DNA from 3 places in the Parabacteroides sp. AF48-14 genome. Region 3 is predicted to be linked to each of the others. Evidence: riboswitches for the same ligand, from Rfam matches in the RefSeq annotation. Region 3 holds a riboswitch; each other region holds the start of a gene.

Evidence for each region. Region 3 has a riboswitch for thiamine pyrophosphate ahead of DW083_RS10845 (sulfide-dependent adenosine diphosphate thiazole synthase). Riboswitches for the same ligand answer to the same signal wherever they lie in the genome.
Region 1: another riboswitch for thiamine pyrophosphate. It lies ahead of thiD (bifunctional hydroxymethylpyrimidine kinase/phosphomethylpyrimidine kinase); the one in region 3 lies ahead of DW083_RS10845 (sulfide-dependent adenosine diphosphate thiazole synthase).
Region 2: another riboswitch for thiamine pyrophosphate. It lies ahead of DW083_RS04720 (TonB-dependent receptor); the one in region 3 lies ahead of DW083_RS10845 (sulfide-dependent adenosine diphosphate thiazole synthase).

Annotation. Positions count from the first base shown of each region.
Region 1 covers NZ_QUDI01000046.1:1,039-11,607, forward strand. Annotated here, with positions in the region: gene thiC (phosphomethylpyrimidine synthase ThiC) at 1-803, opposite strand, end outside; gene DW083_RS18090 (thiamine phosphate synthase) at 820-1,557, opposite strand; gene DW083_RS18095 (thiamine phosphate synthase) at 1,548-2,147, opposite strand; gene thiD (bifunctional hydroxymethylpyrimidine kinase/phosphomethylpyrimidine kinase) at 2,144-2,983, opposite strand; TPP riboswitch at 3,004-3,100, opposite strand; gene DW083_RS18105 (DUF5686 and carboxypeptidase-like regulatory domain-containing protein) at 3,231-5,786, shown strand; gene DW083_RS18110 (BamA/TamA family outer membrane protein) at 5,787-7,034, opposite strand; gene DW083_RS18115 (ATP-binding protein) at 7,086-8,657, opposite strand; gene DW083_RS18120 (nitronate monooxygenase family protein) at 8,722-9,660, opposite strand; gene DW083_RS18125 (arylsulfatase) at 9,828-10,569, shown strand, end outside.
Region 2 covers NZ_QUDI01000007.1:32,661-43,229, forward strand. Annotated here, with positions in the region: gene pnuC (nicotinamide riboside transporter PnuC) at 1-79, opposite strand, end outside; gene DW083_RS04720 (TonB-dependent receptor) at 83-2,302, opposite strand; TPP riboswitch at 2,384-2,485, opposite strand; gene rimP (ribosome assembly cofactor RimP) at 2,654-3,121, shown strand; gene nusA (transcription termination factor NusA) at 3,128-4,426, shown strand; gene infB (translation initiation factor IF-2) at 4,447-7,410, shown strand; gene DW083_RS04740 (CvpA family protein) at 7,413-7,904, shown strand; gene sufB (Fe-S cluster assembly protein SufB) at 7,934-9,379, shown strand; gene sufC (Fe-S cluster assembly ATPase SufC) at 9,417-10,169, shown strand; gene DW083_RS04755 (GxxExxY protein) at 10,243-10,569, shown strand, end outside.
Region 3 covers NZ_QUDI01000020.1:20,275-30,843, forward strand. Annotated here, with positions in the region: gene DW083_RS10820 (GAF domain-containing protein) at 684-1,169, opposite strand; gene DW083_RS10825 (MATE family efflux transporter) at 1,234-2,580, shown strand; gene DW083_RS10830 (nucleotidyltransferase family protein) at 2,640-2,933, shown strand; gene DW083_RS10835 (DUF86 domain-containing protein) at 2,926-3,324, shown strand; gene DW083_RS10840 (AAA family ATPase) at 3,333-3,977, shown strand; TPP riboswitch at 3,996-4,089, shown strand; gene DW083_RS10845 (sulfide-dependent adenosine diphosphate thiazole synthase) at 4,149-4,916, shown strand; gene DW083_RS10850 (hypothetical protein) at 4,942-5,907, opposite strand; gene DW083_RS10855 (DUF6769 family protein) at 6,092-6,496, shown strand; gene DW083_RS10860 (efflux RND transporter periplasmic adaptor subunit) at 6,602-7,819, shown strand; gene DW083_RS10865 (efflux RND transporter permease subunit) at 7,910-10,569, shown strand, end outside.

The DNA.
Region 1 (10,569 bases), on a different contig from region 3:
AAAGCCTGGTAGATAGGGACTGTTCCCATCGGCACAGGGCAATTGCGGATGATCCATTCGCGCGTCTCGTGGATGTTGTTGCCGGTGGAAAGGTCCATCAGCGTGTCGCCTCCCCATTTGCAACTCCATACGGCCTTTTCGATCTCTTCGTTGATGCCGGACGAAAGGGCGGAATTTCCGATGTTCGTGTTGATCTTGACCAGGAACTTCCGGCCGATGATCATCGGTTCGGCTTCCGGGTGGTTGATGTTTGCCGGGATGATGGCGCGTCCGGCGGCAATCTCCTTGCGCACAAATTCCGGTGTGATATAGGATTTCAGGCCGAGGGCTTCGATTTGTTGGTTCTCGCGGATTGCCACGTATTCCATTTCGGGTGTGATCACACGCTTTTTTGCATAATACATCTGGGTGATGTTCTTGCCCGGCTTCGCCCGGTAAGGCAGATGGTGTTTCGGGAAACGGATGGCGTCCAGCGACGGGTCTGCCAAACGCTGGCGGCCGTAGTCGGAGGTCAATTCTTCCAATTGTACCAGATCCTTGCGCCCTGCATACCAGGATTCGCGGATGCGGGGAATGCCGTTCTGCGTATTGACTGTGATTTTAGCGTCCGAGAACGGACCGCTGGTGTCATAAACGATTACGGGATTGTTCTTTTTGTGGATCAGTTCTCCGTCTTCACCACGCGTGACGGTATCCAGTATCTTGATCTTGCGCATGCCCACATTTATCTTGTGGATGCTGCCGGGAACATAGATCTTTTCCGATGAAGGATAGGTAATGCGTATTCTGTTTTTACTTGCCATTGTATTGTATGTTTTTTTATATTTCTGAATCGTCCCTGCAAGGGTCCGGCTTGTGTTTGTTGATCTCCCTGATGAAACGGCGTGTTTCTTCCACCGGATCATCGGCATTGATGATCGCTCCGGAGACGGCGATGCCTTCTATCCCTGTTTCCATCAAGGGGGCAATATCTTCAAACTGAATGCCACCGATGGCAAAGATAGGAATTTCGAGACCGGCTTCCCTATATTGTTCCATGATTTTTTGATATCCTTCCAATCCTAACACGGGGCTCAGGTTCTTTTTCGTCTCGGTAAAACGGTACGGCCCCAGGCCGATGTAAGAAGCGCCTTCCCGGTCCGCCTTCAAAATATCCTCGAAGGTGTTTGCCGTTGCGCCGACAAGGAAAAGGTCGTCCAAGCCTTTTTCGATGATGATCCGCCAGGCTTCTGATACCGGCATATCGTTTTTCCCTAAATGGACGCAATGGATACCGGCTTTGATTGCCATTTCCAGGTTGTCATCCAAGCAGCAGACACAATCTAAACCGCCTTTGAACAGGGTGAAGTGCGAAACTTCTTTGGCGACTTCAAGGTTCAGATTGTCTTTCATGCGGAGCTGAACCCAGTTGCAACCGCCTTTGATTACCATCTTGATCTCATCCAGCTCTGTATATTTGTTTGTACGATGCGTGATGAACATAAGTCGGTTTTGGCCGGTGAAACAAGCATACCGGCCTCTGCCGGCGCAGCTCTCTAAATAATTGTCTAATTCCATGCTTGTAGTTTTTTATATTGTGTGATAATAATATCCAGTTTGTCTGTCGACGGACGCTCTCCCCAAAGCGCGCCCAACACGGCCGCTCCTCCGAAACGGAAAGGGCGGAGCAACGGGAGAGTGGCAAGGTCTATGCCGCCAAGGGCAAAAACCTTTTCGTTAATGATTCCGGCATCGGAGGCCTGTTGTAAGGTTTCCATTGCAAAACCGCTTCCGTATCCTTCTTTCGAGATGCTCCGGAAGATAGGGCTCAGGAACAGATAGTCGAGCGACTGGTAGTGTCGGATTTCCTCGATGGAATGGCAGGAACGGCTGACCGTCCCCTTGAAGCCGGATGGCGCCAGGCTGTTGCGCCGGTTCAGGTGCACGCCTCCCAAGCCGTAATCTGTTGCCAGCGAAAAGCAGTCGTGGAGCACGATTTTCGGATAGTGGACGGCCGGTATTTTATCCAGCAGCCGGCGCAGTTCGTCAATCTTTCCTTCCGGCTTACGCAAGTGGAGAGATTGCATTCCTTCTTCAAAAAGCCGGGTGAGAATGATGTTTTCTCCCGGAAAGAAGCCCGGTGTCGTGATTACAATCAGCTTTTTCATGCTTTTATTTTTATCAACGGAACGGGAGCGAACAGATGGTTCATAGGCCCATGCCCGTGTCCGGTCTGCACGTCGGCACCGGCCTCAAGGGCGGCTGTTACATATTCTTTTGCCAACCTTACGGCATCCGGCAATTCTTTACCCAAAGCCATATAAGCGGCAATTGCGGAAGACAGTGTGCATCCTGTGCCATGCGTGTTTTGTGTCTGAACAGCCGGGACAACCAGTCGGAGAGGGGCCGCATCCTTCGTGAACAGGATATCGGCCCTTTCGCTTCCTTCCAGGTGGCCGCCTTTCATCAGGACGGCACGGCATCCCCGGGCTAAAAGCTCTTGAGCGGCTTTTTCCATCTCTTCTTCATTCCGTATCGGCATGCCTGACAGGAAAGCAGCTTCGTCTATATTCGGAGTTACTAACATGACCTTAGGGAACAATTCGTTTACAATGACTTCGATCGTCTCGTCTTCCATCAGCTTGCTGCCGCTTGTCGAAATCATGACAGGGTCGAGAATTACTTTTGAAAGCGAAAAACGGTCGATCGCACAGGCTACAATCCCGGCAGCTTCCCGGTTATGCAACATCCCGATTTTTACGGCATCGACCGTTATATCCTCGAATACGGCATTTATCTGTCCTTCCACTATTTCCGGCGAAACAGCCTGTATCCCCCTTACACCCGTTGTATTCTGGGCGGTAATGGATGTTATTACAGAAGCTCCGAATACGCCTAATGCTGAAAATGTCTTCAGGTCCGCCTGTATTCCTGCACCGCCGCCGCTGTCTGAACCGGCAATTGTAAGTGCTACCGGATAGCGAAACATTGTGTTTGTTTTCATTTATATATAAAAAGGAGGGAAAAGCCTTGTCTGTTTTTTCCTACGGCGGCATTACCCGCATCAGGTTCACAGGTATAATCTCAGCCCGTTTACAGTATGGCACCCCTTTCAACAGGCAAAGGTAGAAAGAATTTTTTTCAATTGGAAGATTATGTGCACGTTTTGGAACACTCTGTAAAAATAAACTGTTATACTTTTGCAGCGTTTAATTAGGGATAAAGTAGAAATCTAAGGATAGAAAATTGTGATGGGGAAAAAGATTGTTTTTTTGCTGGCATCCTTATTTGTGGTATGGATAGCAAATGGACAGAATACGATAATAAAAGGAATAGTGACCGACTCGATTACTGGGGAAGGATTACCTTATGTATCTCTTATATTCAAAGGAACGACGATAGGAACGGCAACTGACGGGGACGGGAATTTCACATTCTCTACTCCGAATGCCAACCGAACCTTGGTTGTTTCTTATCTGGGATATGATACAAAAGAAGTGGGAGTCACTCCGGGCAGGACCAATAATCTGAAAATACAATTAGCGCCGAACGGAATCGCGTTGAATGAGGTCGTTGTCAAGCCGAAAAAGGAGAAATACAGCAAAAAGGAGAATCCGGCTGTGACCTTTGTAAAACAGGTGATTGCTTCACGTGAAAGCAATGACCCTCGTAATCATGACTATTTTCAATACGATCAGTATGAGAAGATGGTCTTTGCGATGAACGATTTCCATCCTAAACCCAAAAAAGACGGAAAGCCGGGCAAGTTTGATTTCCTGGTTGATTTTGTCGATACACTCGATGTTGGCACGACTATTCTGCCGGTTTCGGAAAGGGAAAAGGTCGAAACGGTTTATTATCGCAAAGAGCCGAAGTCGGAAAAACGGGTTGTCAAAGGCAGCAAAGCATCCGGTGTGGATGAAATATTCTCCCGCGACGGTATCCAGCAGTTCCTGAACGAGGTTTTCCGGGAAGTCGATATCTTTAAAAACGATATTCCTTTGTTTCTGCAACGGTTTGTAAGCCCGCTTTCTACAATCGGACCGAACTATTACAAATATTATCTGCTCGACACGCTGGAGGTGAACGGGCGGAACTGCGTGGATCTGGGGTTTGTCCCCTTCAATTCGGAGACATTCGGTTTTACCGGGCATCTGTTTGTCACGCTCGACTCCACATTCTTTGTGCAGAAAGCGATCCTTAACGTTCCCAAAGATATCAACTTGAACTTCGTATCCGGAATGACAATCGAACAGACGTTCGAACGTACGCCGGACAGTACCCGTATCATTACGAAAGACGATATCAATGTCAATTTCAAGTTAAGCGAAAAGTCCAAAGGCATGTATGCGCGGCGCCTGAATGTTTACAGCAACCAGTCGTTTAAGGAGCCGGATGTCGAACAGGCCCAGGTGTTTAAGGAGAGTGCGCCTGTTATTACGCTGAAAGACGCTTATCGGCAGACGGATGAATTCTGGATAAGCAACCGTCCGGAAGAGGGGATTAAGAAGAATCCCAATTCCGTCGAGAAGTTGATGGCGAAATTCCGCTCCGTTCCGATCTTTTACATAACGGAACAGATCGTATCGATCCTCGTTTCCGGTTATATCCCGACGAATAAGGACCCGTTGAAAAGTAAGTTCGAGTTTGGTCCGATGAATACGGCGATCAGTGGTAATGCGATCGAAGGAGCCCGCTTCCGTGTGGGAGGAACAACGACGACGGCATTCAGTAAAAACTTGTTCTTTGACGGCTATATGGCGTATGGGACAAAAGATGAAAAGCTGAAATATGACGCTCTTGTCGAATATTCGTTCAACGACCGTAAGGAATATCGTAAGGAGTTCCCGTTGAACTCGATCCGTCTGGAATACATGTACGACATCAACCAGTTGGGACAGCAATATATGTATGCCAGCAAAGATAATATGTTCCTGGCGTGGAAACGTCAGAAAGATACGCGTGCCACTTATTTGCGGCAGGCCGAGTTGACTTACTATCATGAGCATTATAATGGTTTGGCTTATGGGGCCGTTGTCCGTAACCGCCGTGAATATGCTACCGAGTATGCTGTATTCGACCGTATTGGTCCGGATGGGATCATTACGCCTACTAAGAGTTATGACATGACGGAGTTGGAACTGAAATTCCGTTATGCAAAGGATGAGAAGTTCTATCAGACGCGTAACCTTCGTTACCCGATTACTTTCGATGCGCTGATCTTCAATTTCAGCCATGTGATGGCGAAGAAAAACCTGTTGGGGTCGTCGTACGATTACCAGCGTACGGATATCGGCATTCAGAAACGTTTCTGGTTCTCGGCTTTCGGTTATATCGATATTATAACCAAAGCGGGAAAAGTCTGGAACAAAGTACCTTATCCATTGTTGATCTTGCCGAATGCCAACCTTTCTTATACGATCCAGCCGGAGTCATATACGAATATGAACGCGATGGAGTTCATCAACGATGAATATGCATCTTGGGATTTGACGTATTACATGAACGGTAACCTGCTGAACCGTATACCGATGATAAAGAAACTGAAGTGGAGGGAAGTCTTCTGTTTCCGCGGCTTGTGGGGACATCTGACTGAAAAGAATAATCCGATGAATGGTGGAGACGGCTTATATCTCTTCCCCGACGATACTTATACATTGGGAAAAGCGCCTTATATGGAAGCCAGTGTCGGTGTGGAAAACATCTTAAAGTTCCTTCGTCTGGATTATGTCTGGCGTCTGAACTATCGTGATAATCCGGGTATCCAGACGAAGGGTGTTCGTTTTATGATGCGACTGTCGTTCTGATCAGAATGCTTCCGTCATATTCATATAGACCTGCATCCCCGGTTGTCCGGGCTCTTTGCCGATATCCAGCCTGAAATTCTTTCCCGGCTGCATCTGGAAACGGAGTCCGGCACCGAAATTGAATTTCCACTTGTTCCAGTCAAAAGGAGTTTCCCCGATCGTCCCGGTTCCGGCCCAGGCTACAAAACCGCATTTCGCCCAGAAGTTACCGCTTTTGTATTTTGCCGGTGAACCGAACATATGGCGATATTCGACAATTCCGTAAGCCATCGATTTATCCCGGTATTTGCCCATATAATAGCCGCGAAGGTCGAAGGGAGAACCGAATGTCGGCAACTCCGTAAAAGGAATATCTCCCATGCCGATTTGGCTTTTGGCGATCCAGGCGAGCGTACTGCGCGGACGGAATACGTTCTTGAATTGGCGATATTCGAGTTCGATGATTTCATAATTATAGGCACCTCCAAGATATTTTCCAAACAATTTGACGTTTGTACCTAACAACATCCCTCGTGTAGGAGTTGCAACATCATCACGGGTATCATATTGAATGAGCCCGCCGATACCGACATTGAAATATTTGCTTTTAAATTTCCGGAAATAAGGATCTTCTTCCATTACCGGATTTATATCCGATGCCCGTGTATAATTCAGATCGAACAGGCCGCCTAAATAGAAATGGGGCCGTACTTCCCATACAAAACGCGGATACAGTTGGAAATAGTTTCGGTGGAATTTGGTCGTCGAATCGCTCCGTTCCAGATTTTCAGCCTTTTCAAATCCTTTGCCATAGTAATGCGAAGGCTCATTCCTGTAACCATAACTTACGTAAATGCGAAAACGGTTTTCATTGAAGAAAAATGTTCCTGCACCGGCAACAACAATTGTTCCGTTCAGCGACAGATTCAGACCGGCAGGCAGAAAGGACCGTTGCGAAACAGTATCTTGTTTGTTTATCCGGAAACTGGCTAAGACTGCACCTCCAACACCGAATGAAGCTTCCGGTGTATAAGAAGGTCCTCCGAGAACGGACCACCATATATTTTTATGTGCACGAATGGAGTCTTTACGCAATTGACGGTAGTAGCGTTTTAATTGCCTTTCGTTCAGTTCCACACCGTCAACGGTGATAACCTCTTTCCGGGCTGTGCTATCTGTCGTAATAACATGACCTTGTTCTTGAGCTTTAACAGATAAAGACAGAACAAAAAAGGGAATTCCTGCAGATACAAATAGACGTTTAAGCATTGACTTTTTTAGTTTGTACGTAGCAAAAGTACAAAAAAAATCAGTTCAAAATCAGATTGGCAACCGGAACCAGAAAGTGGACCCTTCGCCTTCCTTGGAATCTACACCTATTATTCCTCCGAATTTCTCGATGATCATGGCACAAATAGGAAGCCCAAGCCCTGTTCCCTGGACGAAAGTGTTCAGCTTGACAAAGCGTTCGAATACTTTGTCTTTCTTTTCGGCTGGGATTCCGATTCCAGTATCTTTAACAAAAAAGTAAATCTCTTTTTCAGATTTTTCATAGCCGAAGGTAATACTGCCCTGTTCTGTGAATTTCATGGCATTGGTCATAAAGTTAATCATTACCTGCATAACACGGTTTTGGTCCGTATGGATAATACATTCCGGCTGCTTTTGTACAAATTCGATCTTAACACTGTCCGGCCTTTGATTTTTCAGCTGCATTTGCTGGCAGAGGTCTTCCATCAACAGGTTAATATCCGTGTCGGAATAGTTAAAATCAAGTGTTCCCGCTTCTATCTTGGACATATCGATGATGTCATTGATCAACTGAAGCAATAACTCGTTATTTGATGTAATGATATGAACAAATTCTTTCTTCTCTTCGGGATCGTCGGTTTCGGCCAGAAGATTGGAGAAGCCGACAATAGCATTCAAAGGCGTACGGATTTCGTGGCTCATATTCGCTAAGAAAGCTGATTTCAGTTGGTTTGCTTCATCCGCTTTCTTTACTTCATAGAGCAAATGTTCGATCCGTTTCTTATCTGAAATATCTTCGAGTTTCATCAAGCCGCCCAACATTTCGCTTCCGTCGTTTGAGTAGACCGGTATGGCGCTGATCTCGATAGTCGTATCCCCTTCGGTTATCTCGTGGCGAACAGGTTTGCCTTTCTCAACCGTATCACTTAATGCGCAATGCGGGCAAGGACTCTGACGCCCCATCACAGTTTCGTAACATACTTTTCCCGCTATATACCTCCGCCCTTTAGCTATATTATTCAGGCTGGCTGTTGATTCCCATTGCACAACATAGTTTTTGTCTACATAAACAAGTCCGAAATTAATGCTGTTGAGCACCAAATCCTGCGTCTTGATGACATTTTCCAGTTTCTCTTTTGCCTGAATTAATTCTTGTTCGTATTCTTTTATCTTGGTAATGTCCCAACGGGCAATGAGAAGCCAATGGTCATTCCCTAACGATACAACCGATTTGCTCACAATTGTTTTGTGTAAAACCCCATCAGGAGTAAGATAATCCTCTTCCGAGCGATATTCTTTTTTGTCTTTTACCAGTTGTTCGTCTATTTTTCGGTATCTCAAACCACGCTCTTCACCAAAGATATCGATATCGGAATGCCCTAATACTTCACTTTGCTTTTTGCCGGATTGAAGTTCAGCTTCTTTGTTCCAAAACTTATATTTGAAATCATCGTTGATATCTTTGACAAGTACAGGGAAAGGCATATTGTCCAATATATTCAGGCAGAATAACTGAAAGTCCGTAATTTCGGCTTCTCTGGCTTTATATGCCGCTTGCTTTTTCTTGTTTCTGATCCAGGATAACAGAAGTATGATACAAAGTGCTGTTTCAACAATCAGTATTAGAACTATAATACTCATAGCGTTAATTTAAGTACGTTAATTATTTGTTTGAATCCCTTAATTCTTGCTTGCAAAGATAATATTAAAAATGATTCAATTTTTCCACTCCTGCTTGAAAATCATCCAAAATCTCTTTCATGACCTCTGCTACAGTTTGCGATTCCCGGAATAAGGATGCTACTTGACCGATTTCGAGTTCGCCTTCTTGGAGGTTCCCTTCAAAAATACCTTTTTTAGCACGTCCTTTTCCTAACAGCTCTTTCATTTCCTCGACGGAAGCGCCACGGGCCTCGGCTTCTTCGACAGCTGTCGTAAAATCACCTTTGACCAGACGGGTGGGAGAGAGTTTCTTCAACAGGAGCTTCGTGTCGCCTTCATTCAGGTTCAGACAGAGGTTCTTGAAGTTCTCGTGTGCCGAGCTTTCCTTCGTCAGGGCAAAACGGGTTCCGATTTGTACACCTTCGGCCCCTAAAGCGAAAGTTGCCAGCATCGCATCGCCGGTTCCGATGCCTCCGGCAGCCATTAGCGGGAGAGTGGTCGCACGACGTACCGCCGGAATCAGGCATAGCGTGGTTGTCTCTTCACGCCCGTTATGCCCGCCGGCTTCAAAGCCTTCGGCAACTATGGCGTCGACACCGGCCTGTTCGCATTTGGCGGCAAACTTGGAACTGCTGACTACGTGGGCGACTTTCATTCTGTGTTCCTTCAGAAATCCGGTCCATGTTTTGGGATTTCCGGCAGAGGTGAAAACGATCTTTACATTTTCCTCTACCAATATATTCATTAATGCGTCGATTTCCGGATACATCAAAGGCACATTTACCCCGAAAGGCTTGTCGGTCGCAGCCTGGCATTTGCGGATATGGTCACGCAGGACGTCCGGGTGCATGGAACCGGCGCCGATCAGACCTAAACCGCCTGCATTACTGACTGCGGAAGCAAGCCTCCAACCACTGCACCAAACCATTCCACCCTGTATAACCGGATATTGAATATCGAAAAGTTCGCAAATTCTGTTCATTTTCATCAATAATTTTATTTGTACAAGTGCAATATTAGCGAAAAATGTGTAACAGCATTTCACTACTATCATTATATTTGCGGATTATTACATGTTTTAAGTTAAGACTGTTATAATCTAACGCTCAAATACAAAATAAGCAAATGAAACACTGTTTACTCCCCTTGATGGGTGCTTTCTCTTTACCGCTTCTGGCACAGACTTCGCCGCAGAAGCCGAATATCGTCGTGATTGTTGCCGACGATTTGGGATATGGAGACCTCAGTTGTTACGGCGCGACAGCTATCAGTACTCCCGGCATGGACCGGATCGCCAATGAAGGACTGCGCTTTACACAAGGCTATTGTACGGCGGCAACTTCCACGCCGAGCCGCTATTCCCTGTTGACCGGTCTTTATCCCTGGACAAACACGGAAGCCAAGATTCTTCCGGGAAATGCAGCATTGATTATCAATACGCAGCAGGTGACATTGCCGAAAGTCCTGAAGCAGGCCGGTTATGTGACCGGTTCGGTCGGCAAATGGCATTTGGGATTGGGCGACGGAGCGGTAGACTGGAATAAAACGGTCTATCCGGGAGCAAAAGAAATCGGTTATGACTATTCGTTTATCCAGGCGGCAACCAATGACCGGGTTCCCTGTATCTTTATTGAAAACGGCAAAGGTGTCGGTTTGCAGCCGGACGATCCTTTGTATGTCAGCTATCGGGAAAACTTCCCCGGCGAGCCGACCGGTAAGGACAATCCGGAGCTGTTGCGTATGCATCCGAGCGTAGGGCATGCCGGAGCGATTGTGAACGGCGTTCCCCGTATCGGTTTCCAGAAAGGCGGAAAGGCGGCTCAATGGAAAGACGAAGATATGGCAGAACTTTTCCTTGAAAAAGCCAAGACTTTCATGAAGGAAAATAAGG
Region 2 (10,569 bases), on a different contig from region 3:
TGGCACGATGCTGCCTGATCTCTAAAAGCAGATAAAGCAACCCCGTCAATACTCCGAAATATTCCAATAGTTGTTCCATTGTTTAAAACTTGAATGTTACCCGGCCCATGGCATTTATCCCCGCCTGGGTGAAATAGCCGTCTTCTTTGTAACGCTCACCGTCGACCATTGCTGAGTAAACCCAGGCATTCGTCTCGTATTGCTCGTTAAATATATTGTTTATTGTGACATCAAGAGCGATTTCTTTCATAAACTTCGGCTTGAAGACATAGCCGACACGCAGATTGCTTACAAAGTAAGGATTGATGGAGCGGTCTTTGCTGGAAGTATTGTCGATATATTGGCGTCCGACAAACTGGGAGTTAAAGCTTGCACTGAGTTGTTTCCAATTGAAGTTGAACATGCTGTTGGCGATGATATCCGGTGAAAAAGCGATATTGGTCGTTCCCAGCTTATTGTGATCCTCACGCTGATAGCCCCAATCGCCGTTAGGGAGGGTTTCGTACACTTCGATGCTTTCTGTGAAATTCTTGATTTTGTTCCGGCTCAATGTCAGGTTCCCGCTCCAATCCAGCCAACGGGCGATTTCCACGCCTCCGGTCAACTCGATCCCCATGCGGTAGCTGTCTTTGATATTGGAGGTAAGGGCTTCACCGATTTCACTGATCTTACCGGTCAGGATTAATTGGTTGCTATAGTCCATGAAATAAAGGTTTGCACCGACGTGAAAACGGGAATTTCCGAAACCATAGCCTGCTTCGTAGTCGTATAAGGTTTCATGTTGCGGACGTTCGTCCGGGCCGGCCTCTGTGAAGTTGTCCCGGTTGGGTTCGCGGTTGGCTACGGAGAATGAGACGAAAGCATTGTGCCCGTCTTTTTGGAAATTAATACCCGCTTTGGGGTTGAAGAAGTTCCAGTATTTATTGATATTTACGTTGTCACCGGCTTTATCGTCACTTCCTTTGATTGTATAGTGGATGCCTCGGTATTGCATATCCAGGTAGCCGTTCAGGTGAGGATGGAATTGGTAGTTGGCCTTTGTGTACATATTATAGTCCAGCTTATTGCCGGTATTGCGGTAGTATTCATAATCAGGTTCGGGAAGGCTGTTCGATTGTTTTGCCCACATGACGCGGCCGAAATGGTTGCCGTCATAACGGTTGACAGCGGCTCCTACTGAGAATTGCAGGCGTTCGCCCCGGAAATTGGCACTGTAGATGGCGCCATAGAAATCATTTTCCAGCCATTTGCGGCGAACGAGATCCGTCTTGGTGATCGTATCGCCTTGGCTGTTGATATAAGGATTCAGTTTGTAGCTTTTAAACTTGGCGCCGCCTTTATAATCTTCATAGTAACCTGCTCCGTGTGTGTAATGGAGAGTCAGGTTCATGTTCCAGAGATCGCTTAAGCGCTGGCTGGCGGTCAGATGGTAGTTTTGCTGCCGATAGTTGTCCGTCTGGTTTTTGTAGTATTTGGTTACTCCGTCTTCTTTATATTCACCGCAAGGATTGTATGTGCGGTTGGAATCCAGCATATAGGACGGAACACCGGTCCATGCCTGATAGGTTTTTTCGATACTGCCGAATGTCTGGAAACGAATCAGCGTGTTGTCTCCGTAATAGGCGGCCGATGCGAAGTAGGAATGCATATTGGCATCGGCCCGATCTATGTAGCCGTCGCTTTGGATATTGGAATAACGGGCGTCGAAAACAAAATGGTCATTGAGAAGTCCGGTACCGAACTTGACTGTATTCTTGACAGTTCCGAACGAGCCGGCTGATACCGAATATTCGGCGTAGGGCTTCAGTTCCGATTTTTGTGTCTGCATAGAGACAGTTGCACCGAATGCGGCAGCCCCATTGGTAGAAGTCCCGGCGCCGCGCTGTATCTGGATATTGTCAACCGAAGAGGCGAAATCGGGCATATTCACCCAGAAGACGGTATGCGACTCCGAGTCGTTCACGGGTACTCCGTTGACAGTGATATTGATACGGTTGGCATCTGTTCCGCGAATGCGGAAACCGGAGTAACCGATACCCGTTCCGGCATCCGAAGTCATGATAACAGACGGTGATTGTAGGATCAGGTAGGGGATACCTTGTCCGTCGTTCCGTCGTTTCAGTTCGTCTTGTGTTAACTCGCTGTAGGCGACAGGCGTTCCTTTGGCAACTTTGGTTGCTGTTACAACAACTTCATCCAGTGATACGTCTTTGGAAATTTTCAGTGAATCGGCAGGTTCGACAGTTATTCCCTGCGCAGTCAGTACAGCCCATGATGAGGCTAAAATAAATACACTTTTCATCCTTTGTTTTTTTGATAACCTAAATAAAATAAACGAACGGTGAAAAGGAGTGTCGGAAGAAATATACCATGCAAGCCCGGAAGGCTTGGTTTTTCAATTCCCTACGCCGGCATTATCCGTACAGGTAATATGGGTATGTTCTCAGCCTATGGTATTGAACCATAAGCACCCCTTTTGAATTCGGGTACAAAGAAACGTAAAAAGAGGGAATCTTACAATATCTGATACGGATATGAAAGAAATAATAATATTTGTTTGAAAACTCATTGATTATTTGTATATTTGCGGGCGATTAAGCGAAGATGAGGAGGGGGCGGGCAGTCCCCTTCTTTTGTTCTTAACTGTATGTGTATGATTGAAAAGGACGTAATAAGTCAGTTGGTTGAAGAGAAATTAGCTTCTTCCGACAATTATTTGGTAGACGTAGTAATTAAACCGGGTAACCTGATTATCATAGAGATAGATAATGATGAGGGTGTTTGCATCGACGACTGTGTGGAGTTGAGCCGTTATGTGGAAGGTCACTTGGACCGGGATGCGGAAGACTTCGAGCTTGAAGTGGGTTCCGCCGGTATAACATCTCCGTTTAAAGTGCTTCGCCAGTATGTGAAAAATATAGGCAATGAAGTGGAAATGCTGCTTAAAAACGGTACGAAGTTGGCAGGTGTATTGAAATCGGCCGATGAAAACGGGGTAGTCGTAACTGTTGAAAAACAGGTAAAACCCGAAGGTGCCAAGCGTAAGGTGACTGTACAGGAAGACCAGTCATATACATTCGATGAAATAAAATATACAAAATACTTAATAAGATTCAAGTAAAAGATTATGGCCAAGAAAGAGGAAACAATCAGTATGATTGACACACTTGCTGAGTTCAAGGAGTTGAAGAATATAGATAAGGATACGATGATCAGCGTGTTGGAAGACTCATTCCGCAACGTGATCGCTAAAATGTTCGGTACGGATGAAAATTACGACGTAATTATCAATCCTGAGAAAGGAGACTTTGAAATCTGGAGAAACCGTACGGTTGTTGCAGATGACGAACTGGAAGACTCTAACCTTCAGCTGACATTGACTGAGGCCCGTAAGATCGACGCTGATTGCGAAGTCGGCGAAGAAGTAACCGACGAAGTGCATTTTGCAGACTTCGGACGTCGTGCCATCCTGAACCTGCGTCAGACGTTAGCTTCAAAAATACTTGAATTACAGAAAGACAGCTTATTTGCTAAATATAAAGATAAAATCGGTAACATCATTGCTGCCGATGTTTATCAGGTATGGAAGAAAGAAATCCTGTTGCTTGATGACGAGGGTAATGAGTTGCTGCTCCCGAAAACAGAACAGATCCCGACAGACTTTTACCGCAAAGGTGAGACAGTACGTGCAATCGTACAACGGGTGGATAACTACAACAACAATCCGAAGATTATTCTTTCCCGTACAGACAAATTATTCCTGCAGCGTTTGTTTGAACTCGAAGTGCCTGAAATCAATGATGGTCTGATCACTATCAAGGCAATAGCCCGTATTCCGGGAGAGAGAGCAAAAGTAGCCGTAGAGTCGTACGACGACCGTATCGATCCGGTTGGCGCCTGCGTCGGAATGAAGGGTTCCCGTATTCACGGTATCGTTCGCGAGCTGAGAAACGAGAATATCGATGTAATTAATTATACATCCAATGTATCGCTGTTTATCCAGCGTGCATTAAGCCCGGCTAAAATTTCCTCTATACGAGTGAACGAAGAAGAACATAAGGCAGAGGTTTATCTTCGTCCTGAAGAAGTTTCATTGGCTATCGGTAAGGGTGGTTTGAATATCAAACTGGCCTGTATGTTGACCGAATATGCAATTGACGTATTCCGCGATGTGGAAGGTGCAGATGAAGAAGATATCTATCTGGATGAATTCTCGGATGAAATCGATGCTTGGGTTATCGAAGCGCTGAAAAATACAGGATGCTATACTGCGAAGAGCGTGTTAGCGATGAGCCGCGACGAGATAATTGAACGTGCCGACCTCGAAGAACAGACTGTTGACGAGGTACTTGCTATCTTATCTGCCGAATTTGAAGAAGAGGTTGAAGAGAGAGAAGAAAAAGAAGAGGATGAAACTCAGGAATAAGTATTACGACAAAGTTTGATATGCCCATAAAATTAATACAAGTACAAAGGAAATTAAATGTAGGAATCAACACAGTTGTTGACTTCTTACGCAAGAAAGGGTTCGAGGTTGAGGATAACAATCCCAACACGCGAATCGGTGATGAACAGTATGCTTTGCTCGTAAAAGAGTTTGGTAAAGATTTACCGGACGGAGGGCGTGAGCGTGAGCGGGTTGTGCCCGAACGCCCTCATAAGGAAATTGCTTCTGTGAAAGAAGAAAGGAATTCGGAAATAAAGACTGTGATACCGGAAGAATTCAAGCCCAAAATTGTTACAAAGGGCCGGATCGATCTGGACAGACCGCATAAAAGAACACAGGAAGAACGACCTGAACCGGTTTCTGCTCCTGTGGAAAAGAAAGTAGAGGTGCCAGTGGAGGCTCCTGCTGCAAAAACTGCTGAAGCTCCGGCTCCGGAGGTGAAAACCCCGGAAGTAAAAGTGCCTGAGGTGAAAGTTCCGGAAGTAACACAGCAGCCAGAGGAGAAAAAAGAAGAAAAAGTTATAGTAGTGGAAAAGGAACCAGCAGAAGTGGTTAAACCGGAGCCTGTAGAGGAGCCGAAAACAGCAACCATAGAGTCAACGACCGTAAATACTGAAGAGCCGGCGGCTTCTGCCGATGGCGGGTCTGACGATGAGTTATTCCGGTTGAATACTCCGAAGTTCGAGTCTAAAATCAAGGTGACAGGGAAGATTGACCTGAATGCATTAAATCAGTCTACCCGCCCTAAGAAGAAGACTAAAGAAGAGCGGAAGAAGGAACGTGATGACAAACGTGAGAGGTTTGCCGGTAATAAACCGGGACAGTCGGGTAACGGTCCTTTCAACAAGGGACCGAAAGATGCAACAGCAAGACCCGGTGCTCCTGTCAAACCGGGCGAAGGTAATCAGGATGCAAAGAAAAAGCGTAACCGTATTAAGAAAGACCGGGTAGATGTTAACAATACACCGGGAACGAACGCGCGTCCGACACGTCCGAATCATTCGAATGACGATCGTAAACCCCGCTTGCGCAAGCCGGTGAAGGCGGAGATCAGTGAGGAAGATGTACAGAAGCAGGTAAAAGAGACACTGGCTCGCCTGACCAACAAAGGAAACAAGAATAACAAAGGTGCCAAGTACCGTCGTGACAAACGTGATGCCGTGCAGAAACGTGAGCACGAATTGATGGAACAGGAGGAAATGGAAAGCAAGATCCTGAAGCTGACGGAATTCGTTACAGCCAATGACCTTGCCAACATGATGGACGTTCCTGTAACCCAGGTTATCGCTACTTGTATGAGTATCGGTATCATGGTTTCCATCAACCAGCGACTGGATGCGGAGACTATTAATATTGTAGCTGAAGAATTCGGCTTCAAGACAGAATATGTAAGTGCCGAAGTGGTGGAAGCCATTAAGGCCGATGAAGAAGACGATAATGAAGAAGACTGGGTTGCGCGTCCGCCTATCGTAACCGTGATGGGACACGTCGACCATGGTAAAACTTCTTTATTAGATAACATCCGTAATGCAAATGTAATTGCCGGTGAGGCCGGAGGTATCACACAGCACATCGGTGCTTACAACGTGAAGCTGCAGAGCGGACGCCGTATTACATTCCTGGATACTCCGGGCCACGAGGCGTTTACCGCTATGCGTGCCCGTGGTGCCAAAGTAACGGATATCGCGATTATCATTGTGGCTGCCGACGATAATGTCATGCCGCAGACGATTGAAGCGATCAATCATGCTTCGGCTGCCAGTGTTCCTATCGTCTTTGCTATCAACAAGATCGATAAACCGCATGCCAATCCGGAAAAGATTAAGGAGGAACTGGCTAACATGAACTACCTGGTGGAAGACTGGGGTGGTAAATACCAGAGCCAGGAAATATCAGCCAAGAAGGGTATCGGTGTAGAGGAACTGTTGGAGAAAGTATTGTTGGAAGCGGATTTGCTCGACTTGAAGGCAAACCCGAAGAGGCGTGCCGTAGGTTCTATTATCGAGTCTTCCCTGGATAAGGGACGCGGATATGTTTCTACCGTATTGGTTGAAAACGGAACTTTGAAAGTGGGAGATATCGTGCTGGCCGGTACACACTTCGGTCGTGTAAAGGCTATGTTCAACGAACGTAACCAGCGTATCGAAAAGGCCGGTCCTTCCGAACCGGCTCTGATCCTGGGATTGAACGGTGCTCCACAGGCCGGTGATACATTCAACGTACTGGAAACAGATCAGGAAGCCCGCGAGATCGCCAACCGCCGTGAGCAGTTGCAGCGTGAGTTGGGCCTGCGTACGCAGAAGATGCTTACATTGGATGATATCGGCCGTCGTATTGCAGTGGGTAACTTCCAGGAATTGAACGTGATCGTGAAGGGTGACGTGGATGGTTCCGTTGAAGCTCTGTCCGACTCGTTGATCCGTCTGTCGACAGAAGAAATCCAGGTGAACGTTATTCATAAGGCTGTCGGCCAGATTTCCGAATCGGATGTCGTACTGGCTGCCGCATCAGATGCTATCATCATTGGATTCCAGGTGCGTCCGGCATTGCCTGCACGCCGAATGGCTGAAAAGGATGGCGTCGAAATCCGTCTGTACTCGATTATCTACGACGCAATCGAAGAAGTGAAGAGTGCAATGGAAGGTATGCTTTCTCCGGAAATCAAAGAAGAGATCACTGCCAATGTGGAAGTACTTCAGGTATTCAAGATCACGAAAGTGGGTACGATTGCCGGATGTATGGTACGTGAAGGTAAGATCAAACGTTCTAATAAGGTACGTGTGATTCGCGACGGTATCGTGGTTCATGCGGGAGAACTGGAATCTTTGAAGCGTTTTAAAGATGACGTGAAAGAAGTGGTTGCCGGATTGGATTGTGGTTTGAACCTTGTAAACTACAATGATATTCAGGTTGGCGATATCATCGAAGCGTACGAAGAAACAGAAATCAAGAAGACGTTATAAACATGAACTGGTTGGACATTACATTGCTATGTCTGGCAGGAATAGGATTTGTGAAAGGCCTGTTTGATGGAGTCATCAAACAGGTTGTTTCGCTTATAGCCCTATTAGTCGGAATTTTCTTCTGTACGAAAGCGGCGCTCTGGCTCAGAGGGTATATTCTGGCGTTGGGGTGGTTCCCCGAACAGGGAGTGACGGTGCTCAGTTATGTGGCGGGGTTTCTGCTGATCGTGGGCGTCGTGTTGCTGGCAGGGGAGATTCTGCACCGGGTGGTAGGGGCTACGCCGCTTAGCGTATTGAACCATCTGGCAGGAGGTGTTTTCGGACTTTGTTTTATGATGCTTTTTATCAGTCTTTTGCTAAACGGTATGGAGATGATAGACAGGGGATCGGTTTTGATTCCCCGCCAGACAAAGGTCGAATCCCGCTTTTATAATTCAGTTAAAGAGATAATCCCAACTATTTACTTCCAAAATTTGTTTTTTAAGGAAGAGTAAGCAGTTGGTTTAATAATATATAATGTATAATGGAAGATTCAAACGATATATTGAATGAGGTAACGACCGGTGATTATAAATACGGGTTTGTTACCGATATCGATACGGAGGTGATTCATCGTGGATTGGATGAGGAGACCGTTCGTATTATTTCTGCCAAGAAGAATGAACCGGAGTGGTTGCTCGAGTTCCGCTTGAAAGCCTTCCGTCATTGGCAGACGTTAGAGATGCCTACTTGGCCTCACCTCGATATTCCGGCTATCGACTATCAGGATATTATCTATTACGCTGCCCCGAAGAAGAAGGAAGGGCCGAAAAGCCTTGATGAGGTTGACCCGGAATTGATGAAGACTTTCGATAAGCTGGGCATCCCTTTGCATGAACGGGCACAACTTAGCGGAATGGCTGTCGATGCCGTAATGGATAGCGTATCTGTAAAGACGACGTTTAAGGAGACACTGGCCGAGAAAGGTATTATCTTCTGCTCCTTCAGCGAAGCTGTCCAGCATCATCCTGACCTGGTACAGAAATACTTGGGAAGCGTAGTCGGCTATCGTGATAATTTCTTTGCCGCACTGAACTCGGCTGTCTTTTCCGATGGCTCGTTTGTCTATATCCCGAAAGGGGTACGTTGCCCGATGGAATTGAGTACTTATTTCCGTATCAATGCGGCAAACACCGGACAGTTCGAACGCACGTTGATCGTAGCAGACGATGAGGCGTACGTCAGCTATCTGGAAGGTTGTACCGCCCCGATGCGTGACGAAAACCAGCTCCATGCCGCTATTGTCGAAATCGTAGCGCACGAACATGCCGAGGTGAAATATTCAACTGTCCAGAACTGGTATCCGGGCGATAAAGAAGGAAAGGGCGGTATCTATAATTTCGTAACCAAGCGCGGATTGTGCAAGGGCGAAGGAAGCAAGATTTCCTGGACACAGGTAGAAACCGGTTCCGCCATTACCTGGAAATACCCGAGTTGCATCCTGGCAGGCGATAATTCGGTTGGCGAGTTCTATTCCGTAGCCGTAACCAATAACTACCAGCAGGCGGATACCGGAACGAAGATGATCCATCTCGGACGGAATACACGCAGCACGATCGTATCGAAAGGTATTTCCGCCGGACATAGCCAGAACAGCTATCGTGGACTGGTGAAAGTATCACCCCGTGCCGAAGGTGCCCGCAACCATAGCCAGTGCGACAGCTTGTTGCTGAGTTCAACCTGTGGCGCCCATACTTTTCCGTATGCCGATATTCAGAATGAAACGGCTGTGGTGGAACATGAGGCAACGACAAGCAAGATCAGTGAGGAACAGCTGTTCTATTGCCAGCAGCGCGGTATCTCGGTGGAAGAAGCGGTCGGCCTAATCGTCAACGGATATGCCCGCGAGGTGATGAACAAGCTTCCGATGGAGTTTGCCGTAGAGGCACAGAAGTTGCTGACCATTTCTCTGGAAGGGAGCGTGGGATAAAACAATGGACAATTGTCAATTATCAATTAATAAAGCGATGTTAGAAATAAAGAACTTACATGCCAATGTCAATGGCAAAGAGATATTGAAAGGGATCAACCTTTCTGTCAAGGCGGGTGAGGTGCACGCTATTATGGGGCCGAACGGTTCCGGGAAAAGCACCTTGAGCAGTGTACTGGTCGGCAATCCGGCGTTCGAAGTAACGGAAGGGGAAGTGACCTTTAACGGGAAGAACCTGTTGGAGCTTGAACCGGAAGATCGCAGCCGTGAAGGTATTTTCCTTAGTTTCCAGTACCCGGTGGAGATTCCGGGAGTAAGCATGGTCAACTTTATGCGTGCCGCCCTGAACGAACACCGCAAATATAAAGGTTTGGAACCTGTTTCGGCTACCGATTTCCTGAAGCTGATGCGCGAAAAGCGTGCGATTGTCGAGTTGGACAATAAACTGGCAAGCCGTAGTGTGAATGAAGGTTTCTCCGGTGGTGAGAAGAAGCGTAACGAGATATTCCAGATGGCGATGCTGGAACCGAAGTTAGCTATCCTGGATGAGACGGATAGCGGATTGGATATCGATGCGCTTCGTATTGTGGCAAACGGTGTGAACCAGTTGCGTACGCCGGAAAACGCCGCTATTGTTATCACGCACTATCAGCGTTTGCTGGATTATATCAAGCCCGATGTAGTCCATGTCCTTTATAAAGGCCGTATCGTTAAAACCGCCGGTCCCGAACTGGCCCTCGAACTCGAAGAAAAAGGCTACGACTGGATCAAGACGGAATTAGGAGAGTAAGGAATTAAGATGGTATGAAGAACCAGGTTCGCGGATAACGCGGATCGGGCGGATTTTAACGGATAAGTATTTTATGAAACTACTTTGTAAAGATATAACAGATCGGGTATTATCGGCATTTTATGCAGTGTATAATGAACTTGGTTTTGGCTTTTTGGAAAGTGTTTATCAAAATGCCCTTTACAAAGAGCTTTGTAGCATGGGGTTAAGATGTGAGCCTTTAAAAGTGATAGAGGTTTATTATAAAGGAGAAGTCGTTGGTAAATATGTTGCGGATATGGTGGTTGAAGATGAAGTAATCTTGGAACTGAAAGCTTCGAGCATGCTAACGGAGGCTCATGAAATGCAATTGCAGAATTATTTGAAGGCTACTCGTGTGGAAGTAGGCTTGTTGTTAAAT
Region 3 (10,569 bases):
TTTGTGTGACAGTAATTAAGATAAGGTGCACTATTATTATTTATCCATATTCACAATTAATAATAGGCCTTGAAACCGAACACCTGACAGGCTTTAATTAAAACTGTAGGCTATGATTTAAAATACCATTCAGTAACAGAGGATAATTGCGGTGCTTGCGTATAAAAAAACAATTAGTTAGTAGCCCTCTGTGCTGAGTGGTTATTTTATATCTTTTAATCAAAGTACGGATAATTCAAATTTTGCCGGATATGGGACAATCAATTATTATTTAGGGGAGCTTATTGTAAAAAACGTATTTTTCAAGAGAAAAAAGAGGTTTGAATCCAAACAAATGTTAATCCGCTTTTTTGACCTCAAAAAGGGACTTTTTCTACTTTTTTGAGTGTTTTCCTCCATTACGACCGTCCAAAGGGCAAAAAAGGCCCTGAATTTCCTTGGGATATTTGGAACGCCGTCCGTTTTATTTTCAAATATTCGATTCTCCGGGAGTTAAGCTTTATCGCTTTGTTGGTATTTCCGTTTTTCTGCAATCAAAATGCACACTTTTTGAAACAGTCCCGGCACCTCTTTTTTTTACTTGTCAAAAAGAGAGGCTAAAACCGTAAAAAGAGTCAATCCAAAATGAATCGGAATTTCGGATGAAATAGAAAAACGGCTGAAAAAGGGGGTTATTGTAAAATTTATATTTTCAATAACGCAACAATTTCCGCACAAATCTTTTCAAGATAAGTGGCATCCGTTTCATCGAACGTGCCAAGCGCATCACTGTCTATATCCAGGACGGCAACGACTTTAGCCTCTTTGATGACCGGCACGACGATTTCCGAACGGGAGGCGGAGCTGCAGGCGATATGGCCGGGAAACTTATCGACATCCGGAACGATGATTGTGCGGGCTTCTTTCCAGGCTGTGCCGCATACGCCTTTCCCGTAGCGGATGCGCGTGCAAGCCAACGGACCTTGGAATGGTCCCAATATTAACGTGTCTTCTATCACTCTGTAGAAACCGACCCAGAAGAAACCGAATGTCTGCCGGAGAGCGGCGGCGATATTTGCCATATTTGCCACTGCGTCGGTCTCACCGGCTGTCAATGCTTTCAGTTGAGGAAGCAGTGTTTCGTATTGTTCTTTTTTGCTTCCGTCGTTGATTACTAAATTTTCCGCCATAATTTTTATACTTTATAAGATAACAAAAGTAACCTTTTTTTCTAAATCTGCGTACCTTTGCAGCATGACTAAACAGAATTCTCCTTTAGTGCTCGGTACCGAGCCGATCAGCAAGCTACTGACGCAATACGCCATTCCTGCCATTATTGCCATGACGGCCTCTTCGCTCTATAATATGGCTGACAGTATTTTTATCGGACATGGTGTCGGGGCGTTAGCGATCTCGGGCCTTGCCCTGACCTTTCCGTTGATGAATCTGGCTGCCGCTTTCGGTTCGCTGGTCGGGGTGGGGGCTTCCACACTGGTGTCTGTGAAGTTAGGGCAAAAGGATTACGAGGGGGCGAACCGGGTGTTGGGAAACGTGCTGGTGCTGAATGTGGTGTTAGGACTTGCGTTTACGCTGGCTTTCATGATGTTTCTCGATCCTATCCTCTATTTCTTCGGAGCAAGTGAGAATACGATCGGGTATGCGCGTGATTACATGAAAGTGATTCTGATGGGGAATGTGGTGACGCATATGTATTTAGGACTGAACTCAGTCCTGCGCTCTTCCGGCTTTCCGAAGATGGCTATGTATGCAACGCTGGCATCCGTGGTGATCAACTGTGTGTTGAATCCGCTCTTTATCTTCGGTTTCGGCTGGGGAATCAAGGGGTCGGCGTGGGCAACGGTTATCTCTCAGGTTATTTCCCTGACCGGACAATTGATCCATTTCTCCCGGCCGACACAACTCTTGCATTTTAAAAAGGGCATTTTCCGGCTGAAGAATGAGATTGTGAAAGGCATCCTCTACATCGGGCTGTCGCCTTTCCTGATGAACCTTTGCGCTTGTTTGATCGTAATCCTGATTAATCGGGGGCTGAAAGAACATGGGGGCGATATGGCGATTGGGGCATACGGGATCGTGAACCGGATTATATTTCTTTTTATTATGATTATCATGGGATTCAACCAGGGAATGCAGCCGATTGCCGGTTATAATTTCGGTGCCCGTCTGTATCCGCGTGTGACGGAGGTGACGAAGCTGACGATGAAGTGGGCGATTGGGGTGGCGACAACAGGTTTCCTGCTCTGCCAGCTGTTCCCTTCGATGATTGTCCGTATGTTTACAACCGATCCGGAGTTGATTGCGGCGGCTGTATCAGGCTTGCATATCGTCTTTGCCGTTTTTCCGATTGTCGGATTCCAGATGGTGGCGACGAACTTTTTCCTTTCTATCGGGATGTCGAAAAAGGCGATCTTTCTTTCGTTGACGCGTCAGTTGCTGTTCCTCGTACCCTGCCTGCTGATTCTTCCTCCCTGGCTTGGCACGTTGGGCGTCTGGATCAGTATTCCGATTGCCGATGCGACTGCCACCGCCGTGACCGCTGTTGTATTAATAAACCAGTTCAGGAAGTTTCGTGCTAAATAAAAAATGTATATCTTTGTGACAACACATACTATTTAGATAAACTAATATTCAATGTAAGTATGAGGACAAGAGCAGAATATCTGGAACTACTTCGCTGTTATAAACAACAGATGGCCGAACGATATGGTATTATCCGTTTGGGAATATTCGGTTCTGTTTCCCGTAATGAACAAAATATAGATAGCGATTTGGACGTTTGTGTAGAGATGAAGGAGCCGGATGGCTTTATTCTTCTAAATATTAAATACGAATTAGAAGAATTGCTGAACTGTAAGATTGACATAATTCGTCTTCGTGATAATATGAATATCTTACTAAAAAGAAATATAGAGAGGGACGGGATATATGTGTAAGGAAGAAGTTCTATTATTATTTAAACAAATCAGAGATTCGTTGTGTACGATTGTTACTCGTTCTATACCTGTAAATACAGCTGATGATTTTACTCATTCTCCTGATGGGATGATGAGATTGGATAGTATTTGTATGTTGTTGGTTACTATTGGTGAAGCAGTAAAGAATATTGATAAGTATACACATAAATCTCTTTTCTCAAAATATCCGGCAATAAGCTGGCGGAATGTGATGGGGCTGCGTGATATAATTGCACATCAGTATTTTAATGTGGATGCAGAAATAATTCTTCGTATCGTAAAAGTAAATGTTCCTCAATTACAGAATGAAATTGATCGCATTATAATAGATTTAGAGAAAGATGCATTAGAAGAGAATGCAGATAAATAGAAATAATTATGGACGACAATAAAATCATACTCACCATCGGCCGGCAGTTTGGCAGTGGTGGCCGCGAGATAGGGCAGAAGTTGGCAAAGGCGCTGGGTATTGCCTATTATGACAAACAACTGATGGCGATTGCTGCCAAGGAGAGCGGGCTCAGTGAAGAGTTTTTTGAGAAGGCTGACGAACGGGCATCCAGTGGGCTGGCATACGCTTTTACGATGGGCTATTCTTATATGGGGCTGTTTCCTCCGTATGCCGATGTGTTGTCTAACGACCGTTTGTTCCTCTACCAGAGCGATGCGATCCGGAACTTGGCGGAGAAAGGTTCTTGCATAATCGTGGGCCGATGCGCCGATTATATCTTGCGCGACGATCCGGATTGTTTGAGTTTCTTTATCCATAACAACAAAGAAAACCGGATCCAGCGGATTATCGAAAACCAGCATGTTACGGTGGAACAGGCGGAAGAGTTGATGACAAAAACCGACAAATCGCGTGCTGCCTACTATAACTATTATACGAATAAAGAATGGGGAGTTGCCTCGAGCTATAACTTCTCGATTGATGTTTCCGTGTTGGGAGTGGACGAAACAGTCGAGTTTATGAAAAGTTTTGTAGAACGGAAAATGAATAAACGCCCGCCGCATTTCGGATAATTTATTATCTTTGCAACCGACTTATCATAGGGGTGCCTTACTATCAGGCTGAGATTATACCCATAGAACCTGCCCGGGTAATGCCGTGAAGGGAAAAGGTAGAATTGCTAAATAAAGGGGAGCGTTACCTCTATGTGCTTCCCGATGTTTAAACTCTAATTATTATTTTGTATGGAACAGATTGTTTCAACAGGAATTATTGACTCTTACTTTGCGAAGTTGAAGAGTAATTTGTCTATTGATGTCGCTATTGTAGGCGGTGGCCCTTCCGGTATTGTTGCCGCTTATTACCTGGCTAAAGCCGGAAAGAAAGTTGCTTTGTTCGACCGTAAACTGGCTCCCGGTGGAGGTATGTGGGGCGGCGCCATGATGTTTAACGACATCGTCGTGCAGGAAGAAGCCATGCCGATCGTGAAAGAGTTGGGCGTTAGCTATAAGGATGCCGGTAACGGTACTTATATTATGGACTCCGTACACACCACTTCTGCATTGATCTATAACGCAACGAAGGCCGGTGCAACTATTTTCAACTGCTATTCTGTAGAAGACGTTGTGTTCCATAACGACGCCGTAGCCGGCGTGGTTGTGAACTGGGCTCCGGTCATCCGTGAAGGTATGCATGTGGACCCGCTGACGATCATGGCAAAGGCTGTTCTGGAAGGAACAGGTCACGATTGCGAAATTGCCCGCGTAGTTGCCCGCAAGAACGATATTAAATTGAACACTCCGACTGGCGGTGTGATCGGCGAACGTTCGTTGAACGTCGAGTTAGGCGAATCTACGACTGTCGAGAATACAAAGGAAATCTATCCGGGATTGTTCGTTTCCGGTATGGCTGCTAATGGTGTAAGCGGTAGTTTCCGTATGGGACCGATCTTCGGCGGTATGCTGATGAGCGGAAAGAAAGCGGCTGAACTTATCTGTGCGAAAATCGGTTAACACTTTCAACTATCAAAATGCTCTTTCAGAGCATTTTGATATGTTCCCGTTGTGCGTTGAAGAACTGGATGCGTTGTATTTCTCCGCTCACCGATATGTTGGTCGAGAAGCGTTTGAGAGATTTGATCCATTCCCGCTGGCTCTGACAGAACTCCTTGTCTTTAGAAGAGATCGAGTTGATCGAGAAGATGCGAATCATCCCGAATTCGAAATTCTTCATGCTGGCGTAGCTGTAAGTCGCTTCGAAATCAATATTCGAAATATAGATATTAACGTTCTTTCCGCTAATCGGATACTTGCCGATGGTTGCAATCTCTTCCAGTTCGTCAAGCAAATGAAAAAGTTCCTCTTTCAGTTTTGCAACTTCTTCTTCCGTGACTAAATGCATATCCTGAAAATATTTGATATCATTGACCAGGTGCTTGAAGATCAATTGATCCCATATGTAATTGGTCGTCTCGATTTCTTGGGAGATGTTGACAAATTTTTTTTGTGCATCGGCCAGTTCTTCCGTCAGTTGAAGTTCTGAGAAGTTTTTAACGCAGTTTACTTTCTCATGCTGATACATCCATTTGAACAAGCGGAAGCGTGAAAGATATTCATATCTCAGATAAAACGCTTGCGGTATCATATTGGATGCTGTGCAAAGATCGGATTCAGGATCACCGGCTATAGTTTCCAATACATCTGTGTAATGCCTGATGATAGATGAGTAGGTCTTTAGTGGTTCCGAATAATGCAAAAAGTTCAGATTGAACATGGCATTATTTGTAAAACCTGCACTGACGACCTGGTCCAGTGAAACGCCTAATTTTTTTGATAAGGTGGCTGCTTCTGCTAATGTAAAAGGTACCTCGCCTCTTAATCTGCGGTAGACAGCTTCTTTCCCGATGTATAAAATGTCCATTAATTCATTTGCGAGATTTGAACCATCGGGAATTTTCATTTTTAACGCTTCTATCAGATTATTGTTGAGTACATCTGTTGTCATTTTATTTCTCCCTATTAAATATGTATATGTAGTATTTACTCTTATAACGCAAGAAAGAGCCCTTTTGTTCCGAAAAATGAAATAAAAATGAATCAAAAGTCAATTATGAGAGTCAAATTGGCCTTATTCTTTAGATGTATAATTGCGTAGTAATGAAAAACTTCTTATTTTTGCATCACTAAGTATGAGAGCGAAACGGAAAATATATCAGTATGTGATGCTGCTTGTTAGTATCGTGGTGTTACTGTCGGTCGTTGTGCCGCATCATCACCATAGTAACGGGTTGCCGTGCTATAAATCGCTGTCGACCGAAGCGGCTCATGGCGGGCATGGCAGTTCGCAATCGCATGACTGCGGCTGCAACGGGCATAACATCGCGCTCTATACTTCTATCTTTTCACATACGACAGATGGAGATGCAAGCCAATATCTGTTCCCCTTGCTTGTACTTTTTGACTATATAAATCCTCCTGTTCCGGTATTCTATAAACTCTTATTTGAGAAAGACCGGTCCTTTTACATCGAGTCCCTGCATGATACGTGGATAATATCTGCGTCAGGGCTTCGTGCGCCTCCGTTCTATGTATAATTGATGATTGAGTGAAGTCGTGTCAAGAGTGTTAATTCCCGCTTTTGATGCAACCTTCTATCCTTATTATTTATTATCGAATATACATTAGACAAATCTATCAGAATGAAGAAGATATATTTAGCGTGGGTGATTTTCGCCTACCTGTTAGCGGGTTGCAGTGGGAATACTGCGACTCACGGAGAGCACGAACACGAAGCTCACGAGCATGAAGAAGGACATGATCACGATCATGAGGGGCATGACCATGAACACGAGGGACATGATCATGCACATGAAGAAGCCGGTGGAGGACATGCCGGAGAAATATCCTTTAAAAAGGCGCTTGCGGAAGCAGTCGGGCTGAAGACGCATAAAGTGGAACCGGGCGCATTCACGGATGTGATCAAAACAAGCGGCCGCGTGATGGCTGCCCAGGGAGAAGAGTCGGCTGTTGTCGCTACGGTTCCCGGTGTGGTGACATTCGGCAACCTGTCGTTTGTCGATGGAGCGGCTGTACGCAAGGGGCAGGCAATCCTGAGTCTTGCATCCAGCGGGCTGTCTGACGGAAATGTGGCAGCCAAAGCCAAATATGCGTATGAGAACGCAAAGAAGGAATATGAACGCATGGAAGCCTTGATAGGAGATAAGATCGTTTCAGCCAAAGATTTCGAGCAGGCACGCCTGAATTATGAGAATGCGAAAGTCGCCTGGGAAGCTGTTGCAGGAAAACAGACGGCTAACGGTGTTTCCGTTGTTTCGCCGATAAATGGCTATCTGAAGAACCTGCAAGTGAAGGAGGGTGATTATGTGACTGTCGGCCAGCCGTTGGCGACTATCTCACAGAATAATCGCCTGGTGCTGCGTGCAGAGGTTTCGGAGAAATATTATAACTATCTGCCTTCCGTGCAGTCTGCCAATTTCCGTACACCGTATGACAATGCGACTTATAAACTGTCCGACCTGCGCGGACGTCTGCTTTCGTATGGGAAGGCTTCCGATGCAAACTCGTTCTATGTGCCGGTAACGTTCGAGTTCGACAACAAAGGCGCTATCATTCCCGGTTCATTCGTCGAAATCTATCTGCTTACCGCACCGCTACAAAACGTGATAAGCGTTCCCGTCTCTGCACTTATCGAGGAGCAGGGCGTCTATTCTGTCTATGTTCGCGAGCATGAGGAAGCCTACAAGAAAGTGCCTGTGACGTTAGGAGCCGATAACGGTTCCGAAGTGCAGATCCTGAGCGGCCTGAAAGCCGGTGACGAAGTCGTGACCGAAGGCGCGTACCAGATCAAGTTAGCTTCTGCCTCTAATGCTATTCCTGCACATACACATAATCATTAATAAATTGACAATTGACAATGGAGAATTGACAATTAGTTTGTCACAGTCTTCTTAATTGTCAATTGTCAATTATCAATTGTCAATTAAATTATGTTGAACAAGATAATATATTACTCGCTGCATAACAGGCTGGTTGTACTGGTCTGTTCCCTGCTGCTGATGATTGCTGGAACATATACGGCGTTCCATACGGATGTGGATGTGTTCCCGGATTTGAATGCGCCGACTGTTGTTATCATGACGGAGGCGAATGGCATGGCGCCCGAAGAGGTGGAACGCCTGGTTACTTTCCCGGTGGAAACGGCTGTGAACGGTGCGATGGATGTGCGCCGTGTGCGTTCGTCTTCTACGACCGGTTTTTCGGTTGTCTGGGTTGAGTTCGATTGGGGGACGGATATTTACCGGGCCCGCCAAATTGTATCTGAGAAGCTGGCCGTTGTTGGTGAAAGCTTGCCGGAGAATGTCGGGAAACCGACATTAGGCCCGCAGTCTTCCATTCTGGGGGAAATGATGATTATCGGATTGACGGTTGACGATTCGACGGCTGTCACCACCCAAATGGACCTGCGTACGATTGCCGACTGGACAATCCGTCCGCGACTGCTTTCGACAGGCGGCGTGGCACAGGTGGCTGTGATTGGTGGAGACATTAAGGAATACCAGATTCTGCTCGATCCGGCTCGCATGAAGCATTACGGCGTCAGCTTGAATGAAGTCCTGACCGTAACTCGCAATATGAACCGGAATGCCAACGGTGGCGTACTCTATGAATACGATAACGAATACATCATCCGGGGCGTCCTTTCCACTGCCAAAGCGGAAGAGATCGGAAAAGGTGTTGTAAAGACTGTCGGCGATTTCCCTGTCCTCTTGGAGAATGTGGCGACGGTGAAGATCGGCGGCAAGAGCCCGAAACTCGGAACGGCTTCCGAACGGGCTAAACCGGCCGTGCTGATAACGGTCACCAAGCAGCCGAATACGAGTACGATCGACCTGACAGATAAGCTGGATGCGATTGTGGCGGATTTACAGAAAAACTTGCCGTCAGACGTGCATGTCTCGACGGATATCTTCCGCCAGAGCCGCTTCATCGACAGCTCTATCAATAACGTAAAGAATAGTCTGTTCGAGGGGAGCTTCTTTGTGGTGATCGTCCTCTTCCTCTTCCTGATGAATATCCGTACGACGGTGATTTCGCTGGTTGCCCTTCCTCTTTCCCTGTTGGTTTCCATTCTGGCGCTGCATTATATGGGATTGACCATAAACACCATGAGCCTGGGAGGTATGGCGATTGCGATCGGTTCGTTGGTGGATGATGCGATTGTCGACGTGGAGAATGTCTATAAGCGAATACGCGAGAACCGCTTGCTGCCGCCCGCAGAGCAGCGTTCCATTCTGGATGTCGTGTTCGACGCTTCCCGTGAGGTCCGTATGCCGATTCTTAATTCGACGTTGATTATCGTGGTCAGTTTCGTGCCCCTTTTCTTCCTGCACGGGATGGAAGGACGTATGTTGATCCCGTTGGGAATTGCTTTTATTGTGGCGTTGTTTGCCTCTACGGTTGTGGCGTTGACATTGACTCCGGTGTTGTGTAGTTACCTGCTGAACCGGAAGGCAACGGATAAGAGCATAGAGAAAGAAGCTTGGGTGGCCCGCAAGCTGAAAGGTGTATATGGCAAGGCACTGAACGGAGCATTAGCGCATAAAAAGATTGTGCTGGGCTGTACGATAGCCCTGTTCGTTGTTGCCCTGGGGACTTTCTTTACGTTGGGACGTAGCTTCCTGCCGCCGTTCAACGAAGGGTCGTTCACGATTAACGTCAGTTCCCTTCCGGGTATCTCCCTGGACGAATCGAACGAGATGGGACGCCGCGCGGAAGAATTGCTGATGCAGGTTCCCGAGATACAGACGGTTGCCCGTAAGACCGGACGCGCCGAGCTGGACGAACATGCCTTAGGCGTGAACGTATCCGAGATCGAGGCTCCTTTCATCCTGAAAGACCGTAGCCGCGACGCCGTCATGAACGATGTCCGCAAGAAGCTGTCGACTATCAGTGGCGCCAATATCGAAATCGGACAGCCGATCTCCCACCGTATCGATGCCATGCTTTCCGGTACGGAAGCGAATATCGCAATCAAGCTGTTCGGTACGGACCTGAACCTGATGTTTACGGTCGGCAACCAGATCAAGGAAGCCATTCAGGGCATCCCCGGCCTGATGGACCTGAAAGTGGAGCAGCAGATCGAACGCCCGCAGCTTACCATCACGCCGAAACGCGAACTGATGGCGCAATACGGTATCTCTTTGCCGGAGTTTGAAGAATATGTGAATGTCATGCTGGGCGGTGAAGCCGTCAGCCAAGTCTATGACGACGGCAAGACGTTCGACCTGACGGTCAAGACTTCCGACGAGAGCCGTGCGACGATGGAGGATATCCGTAACCTGATGATCGACGCCGGCGGGAAGAAAGTGCCGTTGAGCTATGTCGCCGAGATCCGTTCCGTGACAGGTCCGAACACGATTAACCGCGAGAATGTCCAGCGTAAGATCGTGATCAGCGGAAACGTTTCCGAACGCGACCTCCGCAGCGTCGTGAATGAGATCCAGCAAAAGGTGGACGCCTCCATTCAGTTGCCCGAAGGCTATCATATCGAATACGGCGGACAGTTCGAGAGCGAGCAGGCCGCCAGCCGTACGCTCCTGTTTACGTCGCTGATGTCCTTGCTTGTCATCTTCTTGCTACTTTATAA